DNA from 3 places in the Peribacillus sp. NJ11 genome. Region 2 is predicted to be linked to each of the others. Evidence: riboswitches for the same ligand, from Rfam matches in the RefSeq annotation. Region 2 holds a riboswitch; each other region holds the start of a gene.
What was found. Region 2 has a riboswitch for thiamine pyrophosphate ahead of thiC (phosphomethylpyrimidine synthase ThiC). Riboswitches for the same ligand answer to the same signal wherever they lie in the genome.

Region 1 (6,989 bases), 2.3 Mb from region 2:
TTCATGCTAAAATAAATCACATAAACGTGTACGAAGTGTGTAGCCGCTTTTGTACTTCCGCTTTCCTTTGTCGCGGAAAAAGTAAGCCTTTTCATCACTATTCATACTAGGGGGGAACATGATGAACACTCGAAGGAATATTTATTTTTTCCATGCTCCGAATGCAGAGATGCTTAACAAGGTCGAATACTTATCAGGCTTGGCGAAACAACATTCGTATGAAGTCATCCAAGATTTCACAAAAGCGAATATCATCGTTAGCATCGGTGATGACGGCACATTCTTACAGGCAGCCCGTAAAACTGGATTCAGGGATGACTGTTTATATGCGGGTATTTCCACCACAGGCAACTTGAATATGTATTGCGATTTCCACTTGGAAGACACGGATAAAATGATCGATGCCATGACAAGAGAGCAAATCGAGGTGCGTAAATATCCAACCATCGAAATCCAATTGGACGATCAGCCCTCCTTTTATGCCCTCAATGAACTAAGTATCCGGTCTTCCATCACCAAAACGTTCATCATGGATATTTTCATTGATCAACTCCATTTTGAAACTTTTCGCGGGGACGGTATCATCATTGCGACTCCGACCGGAAGCACCGCCTATAATAAATCGGTCAATGGGGCCGTTGTGGATCCCCTTCTCCCTTGCTTTCAAGTGAGTGAGCTTGCTTCCATCAATAACAATACCTATCGGACCCTGGGTTCTTCATTCATCCTGAGCGGAGACAAGACGTTGACCGTCCACCTTGAACAAAACGGGCCAAGCTATCCGATCATCGGAATGGACAATGAAGCATTAAGCATCAACCATGTCGAAAAGGTAAAGGTCCGGTTAAGCGGTAAAGTCATCAAGACCGTCAAGCTAAAAGACAATTCCTTTTGGGAAAAGGTTAAAAGGACCTTTCTATAACGAACTAAAGGTACCGGATATGATATCCGGTACCTTTATATATGATAAAAATCTTTGGTATTTTGATAAAGGATTTCATAGACATCCTCAATAGGCAATCTTTTAACCGAAGCGATTTGACGCACACTGTCATGCATCATGCCGGGATGGGTCCATTTCCCTTTGAAAACTCCTTCAAACGGCCATGGGCCATCCGTTTCAATCATCATCAGCTTAAGTGGGTATGCCGAAACCAATTCCTGTATTTCCCTCTCATAACAAACATCAGGTGTAATCGAAATGCTGTAGCCCTTTTCGGCCATTCGTTCGATTGTCCGGATATCACCTTTAAACCAATGAAAGTGTGCCTTTGTGATTTGATGTTTTTCCAAAAGATCGCAAACGATAGGTGCATCATCATGGACGGCATGAAGAATAACCGGCTTTTCAACCTCTTTAGCTAAAGCCAGGAACCTCTCCAGTATCTCTATATACGCTGAGTGATCAATATCGGGATTTTCCTGCCTTAAGTAATAGGGCAGCCCAACCTCACCTATAGCAAACATATTGTGCACATGTACCCTTATCCAGTTCAATAATTCGTCCACTTCTTCATTACTCGGGAGGGGCTGCTCTGGATGAAAACCGAAGGCAGGCTTAATTCGTGAATCTTTGCGTGAAAGCTGATAATTGTTAATGGAAGAGGTCAAATTCATGGAAACAGTCAGTAACGATTCCACATGAACCTTGTCCATATCAGTTAGAATCTGCTTCTGCTCACTTTCTTCATACCTATCCAAATGGATATGGCTGTCGATGATTCTCAAGTTTAGTCGCCTCCTTAATTAAGTCGAAACAGTTGGCTTTAGTGCTGCATATAATTCTCTCTTCAAATGGAAAAATTCATCACTAAGCAGCTGTTCTTCACTTCTTGGCCTTGGAAATGGCACTGCCACTTCTTTGATGACAGCAGCGGGTTTTGCTGATAACACATATATTCTATCTGAAAGGAAAACGGCTTCATCGATGCTATGCGTAACAAAAAGCACCGACCTCCGATTTTCTTCCCAAACGGACAGCAGCCATTTTTGCATTTGCAATCTTGTCAGTTCATCCAAGGCAGAAAAGGGTTCGTCCAGGCACATCAAGTCCTGTTGACTTAAGATACTCCGAATGAATGCGGCCCTTTGCTTCATGCCTCCAGATAATTCATGCGGATATGCTTTCTCGTACTCTGCTAATCCAGCTTTCACCAAAAGGGCTTTTGCCTTTTCTTTATCTCTGATCCCAGCAAGCTCGCTTCCAAGCAAAACATTTTCCAATACCGTTCTCCAAGGTAAAAGGGAAGGCTGCTGCGGCATATAGCTTATATGGCCCTTTAAGCCATTTATCTTTTTACCGTCCAGCGAAATGTTGCCATGATCCGGCTTCAAAATACCGCCTATCAAGTGGAACAATGTACTTTTACCACTGCCGGATGGCCCAAGGATTGTGACAAATTCCCCATCTCCCACATGGAAATCCATATTCTCTAAAATATTCTGTTTACCATCGAAAGAATAGGAGACATCTTTAATTTCCAGCTTCATCCTTTGCACCCTCCTTTATCTTCCATGAAACTAAGTGTTTCTCCAGGAAGGTGATGATTCCAAAAAAGAGCAGGCTCATTCCCATAATGATGAAAATGGCAACAAACACCCGATCTGTCCTGAACGCAGAGGAAGCGAGCGTCATATAAACACCAATCCCCGACTTTGCCCCAAGCCATTCCGAAATAACCGCACCCATTACACTATAGGTGGCCGAAATTTTCAGGCCCGAGAAAATGAACGGGATCGAGTGAGGAAGTTCAAGCTTCCAAAATAACTGGTTTTTTCCCGCTCCCATCATCTTGAAATAATGCTTGAGTTCGTATGGTGTCTGGCGAAAACCGTCCAATGAAGCAACCGCAACCGGAAAAAAACATACTAGCGAAATGACGATTAACTTAGGCATCATGCCAAAGCCAAACCAAATTACTAAAAGCGGTGCCAAAACTATGATAGGTATATTTTGTGATAGTATGAGCAGAGGGTAAACCGCGTCCTTCACGCCTGGAAACAGATGTAGGATTGCCGCGATTAATAATCCAATGCAGCTTCCAATAAAAAAACCCGATAACGCAAGCTCAGTTGTTGATGTAAGGTGACCAAAAAGATTCTGGGACGACTCAATTCCTTCAATGAAAATGGCCGACGGAGCGGGAAGCAGCCATTTTTCAACCTTTAATAAGACTGTCACTGACTCCCATATTATCAGCAACAATAATAAAAGAAAGAAGGGAGCCCCCTTCTTCCAAATTCCCCTTCCGGTCATGCCCGATATTTCTCCGTTAACGTATCCATCGTAATTCCGCTCGGCTGAAATAATATTTTCACTTGGGATATGACATTCGGCGAGCCTAATTCAATCATTCTTACATTCATTTTTTCTATCACGGCAAAAAGTTCGGAAAGCTCACCCTCCATTGTCGTTTCAAGCGGGTGAACCTCATACTTGACACCTGATTCATCAATGATCTTGATTGCTTCGTCGACCAAAGGGATGACATCCCCTTTAGGAATGATTTGTATACTAATTAATGAATTGGCCATTGTATTTCCTCCTATTTTGGTAAAAATTCATTGGTAAATGCTTTTTCAGGATTGAAATCACCTTCAAGAAGCTTATTTTCCGTCATCCAATCACTGTAATTCTTCCAAATTTCAAGCTTTTGTTCACCCCAACGCGGAGCATCATCCTGATACTTAGCTGCAAGCCACTCCTGGCTTTTCTTCACTAGTTTTGCATCAAGATCCGGGGCAGACTTAATTAGCATGTCTGCTGCATCACCAGGGTTCTTTATCGCAAACTGGTACCCTTTCGAAGCTGCATGAACGAATGCTTTAACAGTCTCGGGATCCTCTTTTATCATCTTTTCATTCGTTGTCAAAACAGGTGTATAGTAATCGAGCTTATCCGAGTATTCGGTTAAGTAAACCATATTAAGCTTTTCATTTCGCAACTCAGCCTCAATACCTGTCCACCCATAATATATCCAGGCAAAATCTATATCCCTTTTAACCGAAGTGAAAAAATCCGTGTCTCCTGTATTCACTATATCCACTTTATTTACATCCGCATTTTCTTCTTTCATGAGTGAATCAATGATGGCCTTTTCAACCGGAGACCCCCAGCCACCATACGTTTTCCCTTCAAAATCCTTGGGTGTTTTAATGTTTTTTGCCTCAGGTGAAGCAAATCCAGATGTATTGTGCTGGATGACAGCAGCTACCGAAACAATCGGGACGCCTTGCACGCGGGCCTGCGTAATGCCCTCCTGGTAGCCCACGCCAAATTCGGATTTCCCTGAAGCGACAAGCTTATCAGCTCCAGCTTCACCTGGCATGATAATATCCACATCCAGACCTTGTTCTTTAAAATATCCTTTTTCCTTGGCTACATACAAACCTGTATGGTTTGTATTCGGTGTCCAATCGAGCACGACCGATACCTTTTTTAATTCTTTATTGCCTTCATTTTTAGATGCTTCTTCTTTTTCATTAGTTCCGCCTGCACCGCATCCAGCCAAAAGGAACAACGAAGTCAACAGTGGTAAAAATTTATTCAAGTTATTATCCTCCTACACATCATATAAGATCCATATGCCGGAACCATAATGGGGCGCCAGGGTCTATAAAAATACAAAAAACGCCCGAAGATGAATTCGGACGTTAACATACAAAACAGAAAGTCAGTAATAATATGTTCCCTCCGCTGGCATCATCCAGATCAGGTTCAAAGAGTCAGCATCTAAAGGACGCAATCTCAGCCAGCTTTACTGGCCCCCCTACATTTCTCGCACATATGAACTTTTCTCTCTCATTATATCAATTCATTCAGAAAAGGGAATACTAATTTGCTCCTTCTCCCTAATTGGAAAGGTATTCCTCCTAAATGTTTAGCACAGCCACCAAAACATCTTTTTGGAAAATGATAATCATTGTAAGCAAAATGATCATCCCTCTTGCCATACCAATCATTCTCGGTTGCCATGATGCCTGAAATGCTCCAAATGGTCATTTCTTTGCATGCATTCATATAATGAGCATTACCTGTAGACTTTTTTGTGTACTGGTTTTATAAACCCTTCATTTCATAAACAAAAGGTGGATATGATCATGATAAAGATTAATCACAAATGGTTAGATGTCAGTCAAATCCAACCAGGTGTAGCATCTGATACATCGCTTGAAATTCTCCAATTGCTGGCGGAAGATTCTAACGTTTTTGAATACCGGAACTTCGGATACCTTAATTTCGATATACAACTGAGGCACCGAGTCATCGAGGCCGCCATTTCGTTAGATAAAAGCAGTCCAGAATTTTCCACGCTTGATGAATCGGCAAGCAATGAACAATATTGGCGCGTTTCAAAGGATGGCACATTTACCCTTCAGCCAGGGATTCCCCCTCATGCCGCACTCCTGGACATTTTTTTGAATGGAAGGCTTTACGCTTTCGAATGCGGTACAGCGATAGTCGTCACTTTTTTAAAGGCCATTTTGGATTTAATCGGTCCTAGGAATTTTGACTATCTTTTTTCAAACGTATTTCTATATGACTTTCGCCCTCCAAGCAATATGGCTCTTGATATTCATCAAGGAACGGATTATTTACCAGGGGATTGCGTTTACTTCGAAAACCCTGATCACGACTTGGAAACTCCTGAATGGCAAGGTGAAAATGCCATATTATTAGGGAACAACCTCTTTTATGGACACGGGATCGGGATTACCACTGCACAGGGAATCATCGATGAATTAAATAGCAATAGAAAGCCGAACGCCACCATATCGGCATTCCTGACAACGCATATCATTAACTTGGATAGTTCCTTCTATAGCCAATTCCTGGAAAATAATCCTCGTGCAATGCCCGTTGACAGTCCTGTCAGCCTTTCCAATTGTATTGTTTCTGAAATAGGTCCGAAGATTTACCTTTCATGACCCTGGCATTTCCCCTATGCCGTAAAACCGTTTTATTATATACCGGCATAAAAAAATGCTTGGGAGAGATCTCCCAAGCATTTTTTCTTATTCACGCACCAATATTCCCTTTGCCTTTAAACCTTCGGGCACTTGCCTGACCCCATTTCGTAATGGATAACGTATAAACCGCCAAGGCTGACCATATGAATAAAAACGCTAAAAGATGTGCTTTAGTAAAACTTTCATGATAGACGAATACCCCGATCAATAAGGATAAGGTCGGAGCGATATACTGAAAAATGCCCAGCATCGATAACGGGATCTTCTCCGCCCCTTTTGCAAAATATAAAAGTGGCAAGGCCGTGACAATCCCACCGCCCACCAACAGCAAGCTTGTGCTTCCCGCTGTAAAGAATTGCATTTCTGATTGGTTCATCAAGTATATCAGGTAACCCAGGGCCAGAGGCGTTACCATCATCGTTTCGAGAGTCAGTCCGATCGCCGACTCGGCCTTGATCATTTTTTTTGCCAGACCATATAATCCAAAGGTCATGGCCAAAACAAGAGAGACCCACGGGATCGTACCGAAATGAATGCCAAGGATCAAGACTCCGATTCCTGCAAGCAGGAACGATATGATTTGTGCTCCGCTCAATTTTTCTTTTAAGACTATCACTCCCAATAGTACACTAACTAGCGGGTTGATATAATATCCAAGGCTCGTGTCGAGGATCCGTCCTGAGTTAACGGCCCAGATGAACACACCCCAATTAGCAGTAACGAGCAGTGACGCCGTTAGTAATGCTGCAAAGAGTTTGGGATTTCGCAAAATGATTTTGACATAATCAAGAAACGCTTGCCATTTTTTCATGAACATCAATAAAACCAGCATGAAAACGAAAGACCATAATACCCTCTGAGCTAAAATTTCCGTAGCACCGACTCCCTGTAGGAACTTCCAGTAAATCGGCACGACTCCCCACATCATGTAAGAAAGGGCTGCATAGATCGCCCCTTCTTTTTGTTCATCCACTTTCATAACCTGCCTTCTTTCCATTTACATTCCTTTAACCGAATTC
Region 2 (6,989 bases):
CCTTTAATAGTATGGGAGGATTTCTAATGACACATAAATGCTTCTATTGTACTGACGACACAGAAGAAAAAAAAATCCATGTTGTAACGTTTCAAGTTACTGACACGGATAGAAATGAAATGCTCTGTGATGAATGTTATCAAGAATGGCTGCAAGGAATAAAAGGTTAGTATAAAAAGCCCTCAAATAATCTCAAAAATGATTAAGTATAGGGTAACTTAAATTCGTTTCACTCAGTACAAATATATAATGATTATGGGGATTTTAAGCGGAAATCCAAAAGAAGAGCCTATGCATTATGGTGAGGTATTTGGAACATGGGCATTTCTAACAACAACAAAAGGGTTGATTGCATTTCATCAAACCATTCTTAATCATACTGGTGATAAGGACCTACATAAATTACTTGTAGAAGTGATCAATCAAGGTAAACAGGAAAATGACCAAATTGAATTATTATTAAAAGAAAATAACGTAGGGCTGCCTCCATCACCACCTGAAAGGCCTAAAGCTAATTTAGAGGATATTCCCGTGGGGGCACGTCTTCAAGATCCTGAAATCTCCACTTCAGTATCCATTGATATTGGTGCAGGATTAGTTGCTTGCAGCCAGATCATGGGTCAATGCATCCGCGAAGATATTGCGGAAATGTTTGCACAATTCCATACAAAAAAAGCGGCATTGAGTGCTGATTTCCTAAGATTAAATAAGGAAAAAGGATGGTTGAATCCCTCCTCCTCTTCATATTAATAAAACAAGTTTGTAAAACATTGATGAAATATCCCCTTAAACATGTTGGCTGAATCTCCAACATGATTAAGGGGTTGATTTCCGTTGAAAGGACGATTAATGAATCACTACCATTGCAGACTTTCGATTAAGTGGCACTTTGTGCATTCTTGACTATAATCATTTTTTACAAATTCATGATTACAATTCTCCCGAAAAATGTTCAGCTCTCTTTTCAGCTGTTCCAATTGAGTTTCCAACTGTTTCATTTCAACTTTTATCTGGATTACCCGATTCATCGAATTCTCCCTCTCGTCCGAATCATTGATAGATTTTTCCGTCCGTTTTCCTAAATTCATTGGCTTTTTCTTTAAGCCCTTCATCGATTACCGACTCAAAACCCAGACCCTTTTCTTTCGCCAAATCACGGATGTCCTGTGAGATTCTCATACTACAGAATTTAGGTCCGCACATTGAACAGAAATGGGCTGTTTTGGCACCTTCAGCTGGTAGAGTTTCATCGTGATATTCAACCGCCCTTTCAGGGTCGAGAGAAAGATTGAACTGATCTCTCCAACGAAATTCGAATCTAGCCTTAGAAAGGGCATCATCCCGTTTTTGTGCATGCGGATGGCCTTTTGCAAGGTCAGCTGCGTGTGCTGCAATTTTATAGGTAATGACCCCTACTCGAACATCCTCTTTATTCGGAAGTCCCAGATGCTCTTTCGGTGTCACATAACAAAGCATGGCAGTTCCAAACCATCCAATCATGGCAGCACCAATTGCAGAAGTAATATGATCGTATCCAGGTGCTATATCCGTTGTTAATGGTCCTAGAGTATAGAATGGTGCTTCTTGACATACTTCCAGCTGCTTATCCATATTTTCTTTAATCAAATGCATAGGTACGTGACCGGGTCCCTCAACCATGACTTGAACATCGTGCTTCCATGCAATCTTCGTCAGTTCCCCCAATGTTTCCAATTCAGCAAATTGAGCCTCATCGTTTGCATCTGCAATGGATCCAGGCCGGAGGCCGTCGCCTAATGAGAAAGAGACATCATATGCCTTCATGATTTCACAAATCTCTTCAAAGTGAGTATAGAGAAAGCTTTCTTGGTGGTGGGCCAAGCACCATTGTGCCATGATGGAGCCCCCTCGGGAAACAATTCCCGTAACTCGCTTTGCTGTTAAAGGGATATATCGCAAAAGCACACCAGCGTGTATGGTAAAGTAATCGACACCTTGCTCGGCCTGCTCGATTAATGTATCCCTAAAAACTTCCCAATTTAAATCTTCCGCGACTCCATTCACTTTTTCCAATGCTTGATATATCGGAACAGTTCCAACTGGCACAGGTGAATTCCTGATAATCCATTCCCGGGTCGTGTGAATATTCTTTCCGGTGGAAAGATCCATTATGTTGTCGGCTCCCCAACGTGTAGCCCAAGTCATTTTTTCCACTTCATCTTCAATCGATGAACTAACAGCTGAATTTCCGATATTCGCATTTATTTTCACATGAAAATTCCGTCCGATGATCATGGGCTCACTTTCAGGATGGTTAATATTTGCCGGAATGATCGCCCGTCCGCTAGCTACCTCTTCTCTTACAAACTCAGGGGCAACATTTTCCCTGATCGAAATGAATTCCATTTCTGGGGTAACGATACCTTTACGGGCATAATGGAGCTGCGTTACGTTTTGCCCTTCCATCGCACGCAATGGTTTTCTTTTCAATCCCGGAAATATTTCGACTTTGGATTGTGAATCCACTTTTCTATACCCATTATCTTCTGGTTTTATTTCACGTCCTTCATACTCTTCAACGTCTTCCCGTTCCATGACCCAGTTGCGTCTAATCGGGGCAAGACCTTTATGAATATCAATGGGATATTCTGAATCCGTATAGAAACCGCTTGTGTCATAAACTCGTAAAGGCGGATTCTCCTCTTCCCCGAATGCCCCTGTAGTCGGACTTAGCTTAATTTCACGCATAGGTACTTTAATATCAGGTCTAGATCCCTCAACATACACTTTTTTACTCCCAGCAAAACTGGACATAATTGAAACGTTCATGTCATTTACTGAATTACTCATGATTTCATTTCTCCTTTTTAAGTTCATTTAAAAAGGACAAAATCCAATCCATTTCGCACGAAAAAGCCAGGTCTCATATTTAAGACCCGGCTAACGTTAGTATGACTACAGAAATGACCAATTGAAATGGTCATTGTTTAGTAGATTCTAACTTCCCCACGCTGGTATGAACCAGATCAGGTCCTGAGGGTTAAGAAGCTTAAGCGCTTCTCTCTCAGCCCAACTTTTATTGGACACCCCTAGTCTAAATAAATTAATTGATTACAGGGTAACTATATATCACCCTTTTCATTCTGTATATAATTTGAAAGACCTAATATTTTATTCAAACTCTCCAAAATTCGTTACTTGAAGAGTAATTTTACAGGCTCTCAAGGATTGGGAAAAGCTCCTCTAAATGCTTGATTTCATAGGTTGGAAGCACCTCATTCCGTTCCTTATCATGGCGATTTATCCAAACGGACTTTATGCCTACCCGTGACGCTCCAAGGATATCCGTCATTAAATTATCGCCCACCATCAATACTTCATCCTTATCCAGCTCCATGATTTCCAAAGCATGCTCAAAAATGGAGGCATCCGGTTTACCTCTTCCAAACGCACCTGAAATGACGATTTGGTCGAAATAAGGAACTAGTTCAGGCGTAATTTCAAGTTTGGTATTTTGCAGTTCAGGAGACCCGTTCGTAAGCAATAGCAATTTGTACTTCCCTTTTAATTCATCTAACACACGGAATGATTCTTCATAAATAAATGGCTTTTTACGTCTCTCGGCCGGGAAACGTTCTGCCAGTTCAAGCCCAAATTCCGGGTCATCGATCCCTAATGCCTTCAAGCCTCTCGTCCAAGCTTCTTTCCGATAAGCCGGTGCAATCCCGGCCATCTTCCGGAATTCATCATGATCATCCTGAAAATTTCCCCATAGCCCCTCAAATGGGTTGATACCGATCATTTGAGTAAATGCATATGTGTCGTAAGAAGAATAAAGCTCACGCGCTTCCTTCCGCACAGCTTCTTCAAACTCGTCGACATTCAAATCATATTTCTCCTTAGCCACTTCGCATGTAGAAACAAAAGCCTCTTTTACACTTTTCTGATCCCATAGTAATGTATCATCTAAATCAAAAAAAACTGCCTTCACCAAAATGTCCACCCTCTTTCCCTATTATTGAATTCGTAAAAATTACACTATTACAATAATAAACCACAACCAATGGAAAAAGAATAATTATTCGGAAAATCCCTGCATCTTTCTTAAAATCAGCAAAATGTATGATGGACATCAGACTTACCTTTTCTGATGGAAAACCCTATATTTCTTCACTTATCATCTTTCGAATACATACAGCTTTCCATTACTTGCAATCTTGAATTTTGGACCGGTGAACCCCCGTCGGATCAACTCTTTCCTCATATATATCATGAGGGCGGCATGACTCACGATCAGAACATCCCTATCCCCCTTTGTAAAGATTTCATCCAATACTTTATTGATCCTTTGTTCAGCGATCTTAATTTCCGCCCTTGTCTGCCTGTTGAACATCGAGCAGCATCGAATCCAGATGGCCCAAAGGATGAACGGCAGCTTCACTTTTCCTTTAAGAGGGGGAGAAGGTATTTCCCGCAGCTCCTCCATCCGATGAACCTTACCTGGATAGATATGTTCCGCTGTCTTGACAGCTCTCGACATATCACTGCAATAACATTCCTGCCATTCCTCCACGCCAAATAAAGTCGTTCCATAAATAATATCCGCTGCATCATAGTCCTCAAACCATTGCTTCATATCATCCGCCGTCACAGATTTCCCAGTAGGGAATTCATGTGCAACCTTAAAATGCCGTACCAAACCAATTTTCATATATTCTCCTTTTTATCTTTTTAAATATAAGTTTCTTTTTGGCTTATCAATAGTTATGTAAAATTATACAAAAACAGGTATGTGAAAACCATGAACCATACTGAATTGCACTTGCGAGTATGTGTTTTTAACAATCTTACAGATTCGATCACTGCTGAAAATGGTCCTGCAGAAGTGGTCCCGTCACATGCTATAACCAAGCGTTTATCCCTATGCTTTTTTAATACCCTTTCTTCACTTTAACTAACAAACGTAAAAAACAAGAAACGACTTTCCCTTACGAGTTCATGGAAGATGTGACAGGAGTAGTAGCAATTATTAAAGGGAAAAATATCATGGCCAGACTCTATCTGAAATTATCAAAAAAGAGAAAGCATTTTGCCTTCTCCATATGTCGTTACCCTATGAATTGAAGTTCTGTTATCGTACATCTCTTCCTGAATTTATATTTCCCGCTCAAATCACTGAATTGATAATCATTGAGGGATTTTCCCAATTGTTCCTTTAGCTTATCCAAAGTGATGGATTCCTCCACTGTCTCTTTCCAATTTTCATTTCCGATTAACTCATCGAACGGAATGGTAGTCAGGACTTCATCATAAATCTGAATGCTTTGATCGATACCGAAGCTGCCATAGATACTGCCATTTTCTTCAGCAAAGATATGCTCCGATTCAAGTTCTTCCACCAATACTTCTAGATATTCCTTTGACTTAACGGGCTTGATGGCAATCTCTGCTTCCGCCTTTACAGGTCCCAATCTCTTATCTATGATCTCTATCATCATTTTAACGTGAACGGGCGGATACCCAAACCCTTCACAAAGTTCCGCTGCCGAATTATATACCATCTGAACATCCTCCTTTTGTCATTATCATTATATAATATAAATCCTTCATTTCCTTACCAAAAACCCTTAGTCAAGATCACTTGGCATCGGAGTTCATTTTGAATGCCAACTCTTCTTTTTCCTAAACGAGCCTAACAAAGAAATCCAATGCAGCTCCATGCATTGGATTTCGCCAACTTCTTATTATGGTTTTAGCACGACTTTAATACATTCATCTTCGTGATCATTAAAGATTTGATATGCTTCATTCGCTTTTTCGAGAGGAACTCTATGGGATATGATTTCCGTCGGGTCGAACTCTCCAGCTGTGATTTTATCAAAAAGCTTTGGCATATAGTGTATGACCGGTGCTTGTCCCATTTTTATGTTAATGTTCCTTTCAAATAAATTGCCTAACGGGAACATATTATATTTGGAACCATATACGCCAGTCAGTTGGATCGTGCCGAATTTACGCACGGCGTTAATGGCAATTTCGATCGCACTTAACGTTCCACCCTGAAGTTTCAACTTTTGCTCAATCGCCTCAATCGTCGATTTCTTGCCATCCATTCCCACACAATCAATGATGACATCCGCCCCGCCTGAAGTGATTTCCTTAATATAGCCGCCCATATCGTTATACTCATCGAAGTTATACGCTTCAACCCTATTCATCTGTTTTGCCTTATTGAGCCGATAAGGAAGATTGTCGATGGCAATGACCCTTTTTGCGCCCTTCATCCAAGCGAACTTCTGGGCCATCAAGCCAATTGGCCCACAGCCCAGTACCGCTACCGTATCATCTTCCTTGACGCCTGCGTTCTCTACACTCCAATAAGTGGTTGGCAGCACATCGGACATGAACAGAAGCGCCTCATCTTCAAGTTCACATGACTCTGGGATGACAAACGGCATGAAGTTCCCATAAGGGACCCTTTAATATTCCGCCTGTCCTCCTGGATAGTTCCCATATCGTTCCGTAAAACCAAAGTATCCTCCAGTATCGACCGCTTCATTGGGGTTGGAATTGTCACATTGACTCTCCATATCATGTTCACAATAATAACAATGTCCACAAGAAATGTTGAAAGGCAGGACAGCCCTGTCCCCTTTTTTCACTTTCGATACTTCAGGACACACTTCTTCAACGATTCCCATCGGTTCATGACCAATGACATAATCTTTATGCGTAGGCAAAGCGCCCTGATATATATGGAGATCGGATCCGCAAATCGCCGTTGAAGTCACTCGGACGATGATATCATCCTTTTGCTGAAGTTTCGGATCTTCAACTTGTTTTACCTGAATATCTTTTGCACCTTGGAAAGTTACAGCCTTCATAATCAACCTCCTAAAATATTCTTAATACAATTGATATACCCGCCAAAAAAAGACTACTAAGCTAGCAACACCTGATTTTCCCAAGAAATAAATAACCTTCTTAAGTTGAATCCGGATCATACAAAA
Region 3 (6,989 bases), 290 kb from region 2:
AGGTCGTTAGGAAATCGGTAGAGTGGCAGGATAAGGTTCCTTGATGTTTTAAAACGATTTCTTTACAGACGAATAGTCCCAATCCCGTTCCTCTTTTTTTTGTGGTGATGAATGGTTCAAAAATATTCGGCATTACCTCGTCTGGTATCTTCGGCCCATTGTTGGAAATATTTAAGGTAAGGATGCCGGGTGGTGACTCAGAGCCTGAAATGTAAATGGATGGGGAAGGCATCCCCGCAACTACATCAAGAGCATTTAAAATAATATTAAGTAATACCTGACGGAATTCTTCTTCAGAACCGGAAATTACTGCATCATCGGCAATATTACATGTAATGGAAGCATTTACTTCCAAAATGCTTGGATATAAAAATTCGATGACCTCGTTAACTAGCTTAGCAATGGAAAATAGATCTGGTGGTGATGTTGAGGTTTCCTTTTTGGAAATATTAAGAAATTGTGTAATCCGATAATTGAGCTGATCCAATTCCTTTGAAATGATATCAAGGTATTTTATTTCCGGTTGTTCTGCCTGTAACAATTGTATGAATCCCATGATGGATGTCAGTGGATTTCGGAATTCATGGACAAAGCTAGAGGTCATTTGGCCAAGGAGCGTCAAACGGTCTTTATGGTTTGGGCTTATGAAATTATAGCGTTCTTCTAGTTCCGTCGTTTTCAATTCGGTATAATGGGATAATGCAAAATGAATGAGTTTATCGAAGTAAACGTTTATTTGCTTAATTAGATCGGATATCTCTTCTTTGGGTGCTTCGGAATTCAAAACGTGCTCAATGATGATGGATCTGCCGATGGTTGCAGTGGAAAAGAAATTTTCCATATCCAATTGCTTATTAACTCGATCAGACGCAATTTTTCCCCCTACGACCTTCATTACATCGTCTATGTCAGTATCCGATTTTCCAAGCTGATCCATTAGCAGATTAAAGATATTTTCCACTTCTCCCTTAAAATATCCCATATATCCGTCCGGTAAATGCAGCAACTCATCTTTCCATTTGGATATGATACTGCTTTTTTGAGAAGATAAAAAGTGAATGGTCATTTCTCGATTAGATACCATTTTGCCCTCCATACTGTAGGAAAATGAATTTACTTTTGACCCAGAAATTAATGTATTAGAAAAAAATTACAAAATATTAAAATAATTACATCTTGCTTTTATGATAACAGATTAGAGTTCTTTTAACATGTGTCAATTGGATAAATATTCGTCAATCAATCGATAAATACCTTTTTTGACACAGTTTTATTACAGTGATTACATGAATTAATAATAAAAAAAGGTATCCGTAAAGTTAATGACGGTTACCTTTTTTTATGAAATGTATATGGTTCGATATGAACGATCACATGCTGGATATTATATTCCTTCAAAAGATTCTCTTCGATTTTAACCGTAATATCGTGACCTTGGATGACGGTCAAAAGAGGGTTAACATGAACGGTAGTTTCGAGCAGGATTTCACTTCCGTGCATACGGGCCTTAATTTCACTCATGTCTTTAACACCTTCTGTCAATATAATGGTTTGTCCGATCTTTTGCAGGAGCTGCTCGTCGAAACCATCGGTTAAAGAGATGGAGGCATCCCGAAAGATATCCCAGGCCGTTTTGCATATGATGATCCCCACGACTGCTGCAGCTATTGCATCAAGCCAAGGGATTCCCATCTTAGTACCGATGATTCCAATGAAAGCACCGACACTGACAAGGGCATCGGAACGATTATCCTGTGCAACGGCGTAGATGGAAGAGCTGTTGATCTTTTTACTTAATGCTAAGTTATAACGGTAGATTCCGTACATGAAGATTGCAGAGAATAGGGCGACATAACCGGTAAGCATATTGGGAACGGTTGTTGAATCTTGCTGGAAGAAGGATTCTATAGCACTGAATACAACCTGCAGGCCTACGGTGATCATGATGAAGGCAGCTACCAACGAGGCTACGGTTTCCGCCCGTAAATGTCCATATGAATGATTATCATCTGGAGGTCTCTTCGAAATTTTCAAACCAATCAATACGGCTATGGAAGCGATGATATCGGTCGTATTATTTAAACCATCTGCCCAAAGTCCTTTAGAATCACCGAAATAACCAAATGACAATTTAAGGGCAGACAAGAATATGTAAGCGGCGATGCTTATGTAGGCGCCTTTTTCAGCTGAAATCGAATGTTTATCCATGTCCATTCCCTCCCCAATGTAAATTAGGCTTAATAAAGATATCAAAACAAACCTTAGTGAGTCTATAGAAAAATTGTCGTATTTAACCATCTAACTTGGTTAATTGCAGATGTATTGAAGGTATGTAAAGAAGTTGTTTATAAGAAAGAATATCTCCATAAAATGGGAATGACAAGTTGTTGACATATACAATTTCTTTAGTTGTCAATTAAAGAAACTAGTAGTATATTCTAACCGAGGATCGAAAAATAAATACTTCCACAAGGGGAGCCAAAAAGGCTGAGAGTGAACGGTTGAGTTCAGACCCTATGAACCTGATAGTTAGCACTAGCGTAGGGATGTGGTTTTGGATACAAGCAATACTGGGCATCCATTACCGCCCCGGTGTTGCTTTTTTTGCGCAAAATTGGCAGGGGGAACTCATGGACACTTTTTCATTTTTGGAGAAAGGAGTGGCATGATGAAAAATAAAACGTTATTCATGACAGAGGTCGCCATTTTTGCTTCATTGGCTTTATTACTGGATATGGTCTCTGGATTCATTTTTTCAAGAATCTGGCCTCAAGGGGGTTCGATTTCAATAGCCATGGTACCTATTTTTCTGATGGCATATCGTTGGGGCATAAAAGGTGGGATGTTAGCCGGATTGTTACTTGGACTATTGCAGATTGTAAGTGGTACAGCATGGATCGGAACACCGATTCAAGGCTTCATTGATTATTATCTTGCCTTTATGGTTGTCGGGATATCCGGTGTATTCATGAACAAGTTTGTAAACAGCTATAAAGAGGAAAAGCGTTCCAAAGCGAAATTATACGGGATTGGTGGCATGTTTTTGGGCAGCTTCCTGAGGTTTCTCTGTCATTTCACTTCTGGAATCGTGTTTTTTGGATCTGCAGCGCCAAAAGGACAGCCAGTAGCGGTTTATTCATTCATTTATAATGGGACTTATATGCTGATCAGTTTTATTTTATCGGCCATTGTGGTGATGATGTTATATTCGGCAGCTTCAAATGTATTACTGAAAAAAGCCTATTAACAAGAAAGCCGGATTCTACAAGAATCCGGCTTTTTTTCGGAGAATGACCAAACGATACGTACAGGGCGAACTGGCTCAATCTCATTTTGCAATGAATACCGAACAGGGGGCGTTTTTCGCAATTGAACTACTTGTACTTCCCAGAAAGAATTTTTCCAAACCGCTTTTAGAGCTATTGCCGACGACGATGAGGTCGGCCGCAGTTCTTTCTGCATATTCACATATGCTATCTGGCGCATGTCCTTCCAATATCTCGAATTTCCCCTTGACTTGACATTCACTTAGCAATCTCAACGTATTACTTTCTGCGTTCCGAACACTATTCTCGATGGGGGAAGGGGTGTCAATTACCTTTTGTTCTCGCTGTTCAACTTCAACGACGGGATGTGTCTGAACGGGATCGACATAAAATCCTGCAGCGGGTACGAATCCAGGAGCTGTGACGTTTCCCATGATACTCTGTTCAACCTTATCATTTAGGACATGGACTACGGTCAGCTCAGCTTCAGGAAAGGCCTTTTTGATTGTTGCTCCATATTCCACGGCCTGTGTACTCTCTTCATTTCCATCAAAAGCGACGACAATATTTTTTACGTCTTTCATAATATCATCTCTCCCATTTATAAGTCTTTAAGGTGTTATACCCACTTTTAAATGGCTTCACGCCTTTAATTGGTATATAGATCGCCAATTACGGGTAAAGGATAGATACGAGCATTGTTAAAATGGTTGGATGAAATCCTGGTCCTTCAATTAGTTGGCGTGCTTTATTTTTCATTCGGAAGGAATATCATCAGCAAGGAAGCCGGTACGCGAGTATAGTGCTAAAAGAAAAAGCGACTGAGCTGCAGCCTTTTAGTCAATCGACGAGTTTTCTTTAATAAAAAGGGTAAAATATTTTTAATGAAACATGTCGCAGATGGGAAAATGGGGGTACAAATGAGAGGGTTAGTGAAATTAGTTCTAATTATAATATTGGCGATTGTGGTTTTAGGCGCCGGTTCACTCTTGTATTTCAGGCAGGGTGCAGATATAAGCCATCTTGAAAATAATCTTCAGCAACCGACAGGAATCTATGATCTGGATGGGAATCTTGCCAGTACGATCACGGCAAATAAATCCGAAGGTGTTGCGATAGATGAAATACCGGAACATATGAAACAAGCGGTGGTTTCCATTGAGGATCACCGTTTTTATGAACATCACGGTATAGATTATCAAGGGATCTTGCGAGCCTTGGTTAAAAATGCGAAGGCTGGAAGTGTTGTTGAAGGCGGGAGCACGCTCACCCAGCAGCTTGTGAAAATCACGATGCTGGAATCGGATCGAACATTGAAGAGGAAGATAGGAGAGTTTTTTCTAGCCCAGGAAGTTGAAAATCAATATACGAAAGATGAAATTCTGGAAATGTATTTGAATCAAGTTTATTTTGGCCATGGGGCATGGGGAATCAAAAAGGCTGCAAATATTTATTTTTCCAAAGAGGTCTCTGAATTGACCGTTGCCGAGGGAGCCTTGCTGGCGGGTGTCATTAATCTACCATCCAAACTTGATCCATATAAGAATTTGGACGGAGCAGTGAAGCGGCGTGATTTGGTTCTTTCCAGAATGGCGGAACATGGTTATTTGACGAAAGATGAAGAAGCAGCCGCAAAAAAAGATTCGGTGACACTTCTTATGGGGGAGAAGGAAACCGATCCATTAAGAGGTAAGTATCCTTATTATGTTGATCATGTTTTATCGGAAGCATCGAGTAAATATGGAATTAAGCTTGAGGAACTGCTTTCAAAGGGCTATAAAATTTACACTACACTGGATCAATCCATGCAGCAGGCTACAGAATCCGTGTATGCGAATGAAGCCAATTTTCCAGTTGGAACGAGTACAGAGCAAATGGTTCAAAGCGGGTCAGTCCTCCTTGATCCTGAAACGGGCGGGATAAAGGCACTAGTCGGTGGTAGAGGTGAGCATCAATTCATGGGATATAACCGGGCAACCCAGCTGTCAAGATCTCCGGGTTCATCCATTAAACCACTTGTCGTTTACACTCCAGCGGTTGAGGAGGGATACGATATCACTGACCCTTTAAAGGATGAAAAAATGAGCTTCGGTGAATATGAGCCAACAAACCTGAGCGGTGAATACAAAGGAGAAGTACCCATGTATGAAGCGGTGATGAATTCCTTGAATGTACCAACGGTTTGGCTATTGAATGAGATTGGCATCGATAAGGGGCTGGATTCACTTGAGCGGTTTGGGATTCCGTATGACAAGGATGATCGAAATCTGTCGCTAGCTCTAGGAGGGATGAGGAAAGGTGTGTCCCCGCTGCAGATGGCAGGAGCCTTTTCAGCATTTGCAAACGATGGGGAAAGGGAGGAAACTCATGCCATTGTAAGAATAGAAAATAACGATGGAAAAGAGGTAGGGGCCTGGAAAGAGAAAAGCACCAAAGTAACCTCTAAAAGCGTCGTCGATAAAATGAATGCGATGCTGCTTGGTACAGTGGAATATGGCACAGCTAAAAACGCGGCTGTTTCCGGTTATGAAATAGCAGGTAAAACAGGTTCCACACAAGTGCCCATCGAAGGGATTTCAGGGGTTAAAGATCAATGGTTCATCGGTTATTCACCTTCACTGGTCGGTGCTGTATGGGCTGGATATGATAAGACGGATGAAAAAAATTACCTAACGACACACAGCAGTCAGGGAAGTGCACTCATCTTTCAAAAAATAATGTCGAAAGCTCTACAGAATCAAGCGGCTCAATCCTTTAAAGCTCAAGATATCGGACCGCTAATAGCTGAACAACAGGCACTTATAGCTGAGCGACAGGCAAAGGAAGAAGAGGAGCAACAGACAAAGGAAGAAGAGGAGCAAAGAAAGCAATATTGGATTGATAAAGGAAAAGAAATTCGGGATGGTTTGAATAAATGGAGGGATTGGGAGGTGCCGTGGTAATTTTTCTGAAAAGGGACTATGGAACACAGGCTCTTTCCAATAAAAATCTACACAAAAAAAGACTGTCAATCATTTGACAGTCTTTCATCATTCTTAAAAAATAAGATTTGCTATTATGCCGATTACGACGATTGCGCCTATGACCATTAAAATGGTTCTCATTCTATACAACCTCTTCTTATCCCGAAATTGTTGGAATCATTTAAATGATAACGGTTTGGTTCGATTGGAAACCAAATGCACTTTCATCATTTTCTTTACAAATAGCCTGTACTTTTTCGAGCATGGCATGTACATTTTCGCCTTCAAGTATGACTTTCATGGTTGCACATTCTTGGAGAATGAGCACAAAGGATACAAAAGTTGAAAGTTTCTTGGCATCAACCAATTTATGGTTGCAGATAAAATATATATTCCCTTTAAAGTCTTTCGTAACTTGATATAGGTTCATGATTTGTCGCATGGATAATCTTTTATTTGTTTTAATGTCAGAAGAAATCACTTTATTCATGTCGTTTACTCCTTTATGTTTTTATACTTTTGGAAAAGCATAATCAAGATGTCAATTCAGCTACAATTTTTAAAATCGAACAAGTATGTGTGGTCTTTTTTATGTAATTGTTAGCGGGTCATGTTGTATATTTACCCGTGTAAATGATTTTGAAACCTATTTGAAAATTTCAATTTTTGAAGGGAGAGGGACAATGCTCACACTAATTAAAAATGGGGAGATTTATGGCCCGGAATATATGGGACCAAAAGATATCCTCTTGGTTGGAAA

Region 1: it holds a riboswitch for thiamine pyrophosphate, as region 2 does, so the genes downstream of both, QUF86_RS12965 (ABC transporter substrate-binding protein) here and thiC (phosphomethylpyrimidine synthase ThiC) in region 2, are expected to answer to the same signal.
Region 3: it holds a riboswitch for thiamine pyrophosphate, as region 2 does, so the genes downstream of both, thiT (energy-coupled thiamine transporter ThiT) here and thiC (phosphomethylpyrimidine synthase ThiC) in region 2, are expected to answer to the same signal.

What each region holds. Positions count from the first base shown of each region.
Region 1 is NZ_JAUCFO010000001.1:2,626,115-2,633,103, reverse strand. Features, by position in the region: gene QUF86_RS12990 (NAD kinase) at 122-922, shown strand; gene QUF86_RS12985 (TatD family hydrolase) at 958-1,728, opposite strand; gene QUF86_RS12980 (ABC transporter ATP-binding protein) at 1,747-2,490, opposite strand; gene QUF86_RS12975 (ABC transporter permease) at 2,474-3,256, opposite strand; gene QUF86_RS12970 (thiamine-binding protein) at 3,253-3,534, opposite strand; gene QUF86_RS12965 (ABC transporter substrate-binding protein) at 3,546-4,550, opposite strand; TPP riboswitch at 4,672-4,781, opposite strand; gene QUF86_RS12960 (protein-glutamine gamma-glutamyltransferase) at 5,101-5,928, shown strand; gene rarD (EamA family transporter RarD) at 6,020-6,949, opposite strand.
Region 2 is NZ_JAUCFO010000001.1:310,267-317,255, forward strand. Features, by position in the region: gene QUF86_RS01495 (hypothetical protein) at 27-170, shown strand; partial or broken gene QUF86_RS01500 (DUF3231 family protein) at 256-766, shown strand; gene thiC (phosphomethylpyrimidine synthase ThiC) at 1,051-2,832, opposite strand; TPP riboswitch at 2,966-3,080, opposite strand; gene QUF86_RS01510 (HAD family hydrolase) at 3,191-3,973, opposite strand; gene QUF86_RS01515 (histidine phosphatase family protein) at 4,157-4,690, opposite strand; gene QUF86_RS01520 (hypothetical protein) at 5,088-5,540, opposite strand; partial or broken gene QUF86_RS01525 (zinc-dependent alcohol dehydrogenase) at 5,724-6,863, opposite strand.
Region 3 is NZ_JAUCFO010000001.1:19,414-26,402, reverse strand. Features, by position in the region: gene QUF86_RS00130 (histidine kinase N-terminal domain-containing protein) at 1-1,084, opposite strand, end outside; gene QUF86_RS00125 (cation diffusion facilitator family transporter) at 1,330-2,214, opposite strand; TPP riboswitch at 2,462-2,564, shown strand; gene thiT (energy-coupled thiamine transporter ThiT) at 2,669-3,247, shown strand; gene QUF86_RS00115 (universal stress protein) at 3,329-3,850, opposite strand; gene QUF86_RS00110 (transglycosylase domain-containing protein) at 4,151-6,208, shown strand; gene QUF86_RS00105 (hypothetical protein) at 6,411-6,719, opposite strand; gene iadA (beta-aspartyl-peptidase) at 6,913-6,989, shown strand, end outside.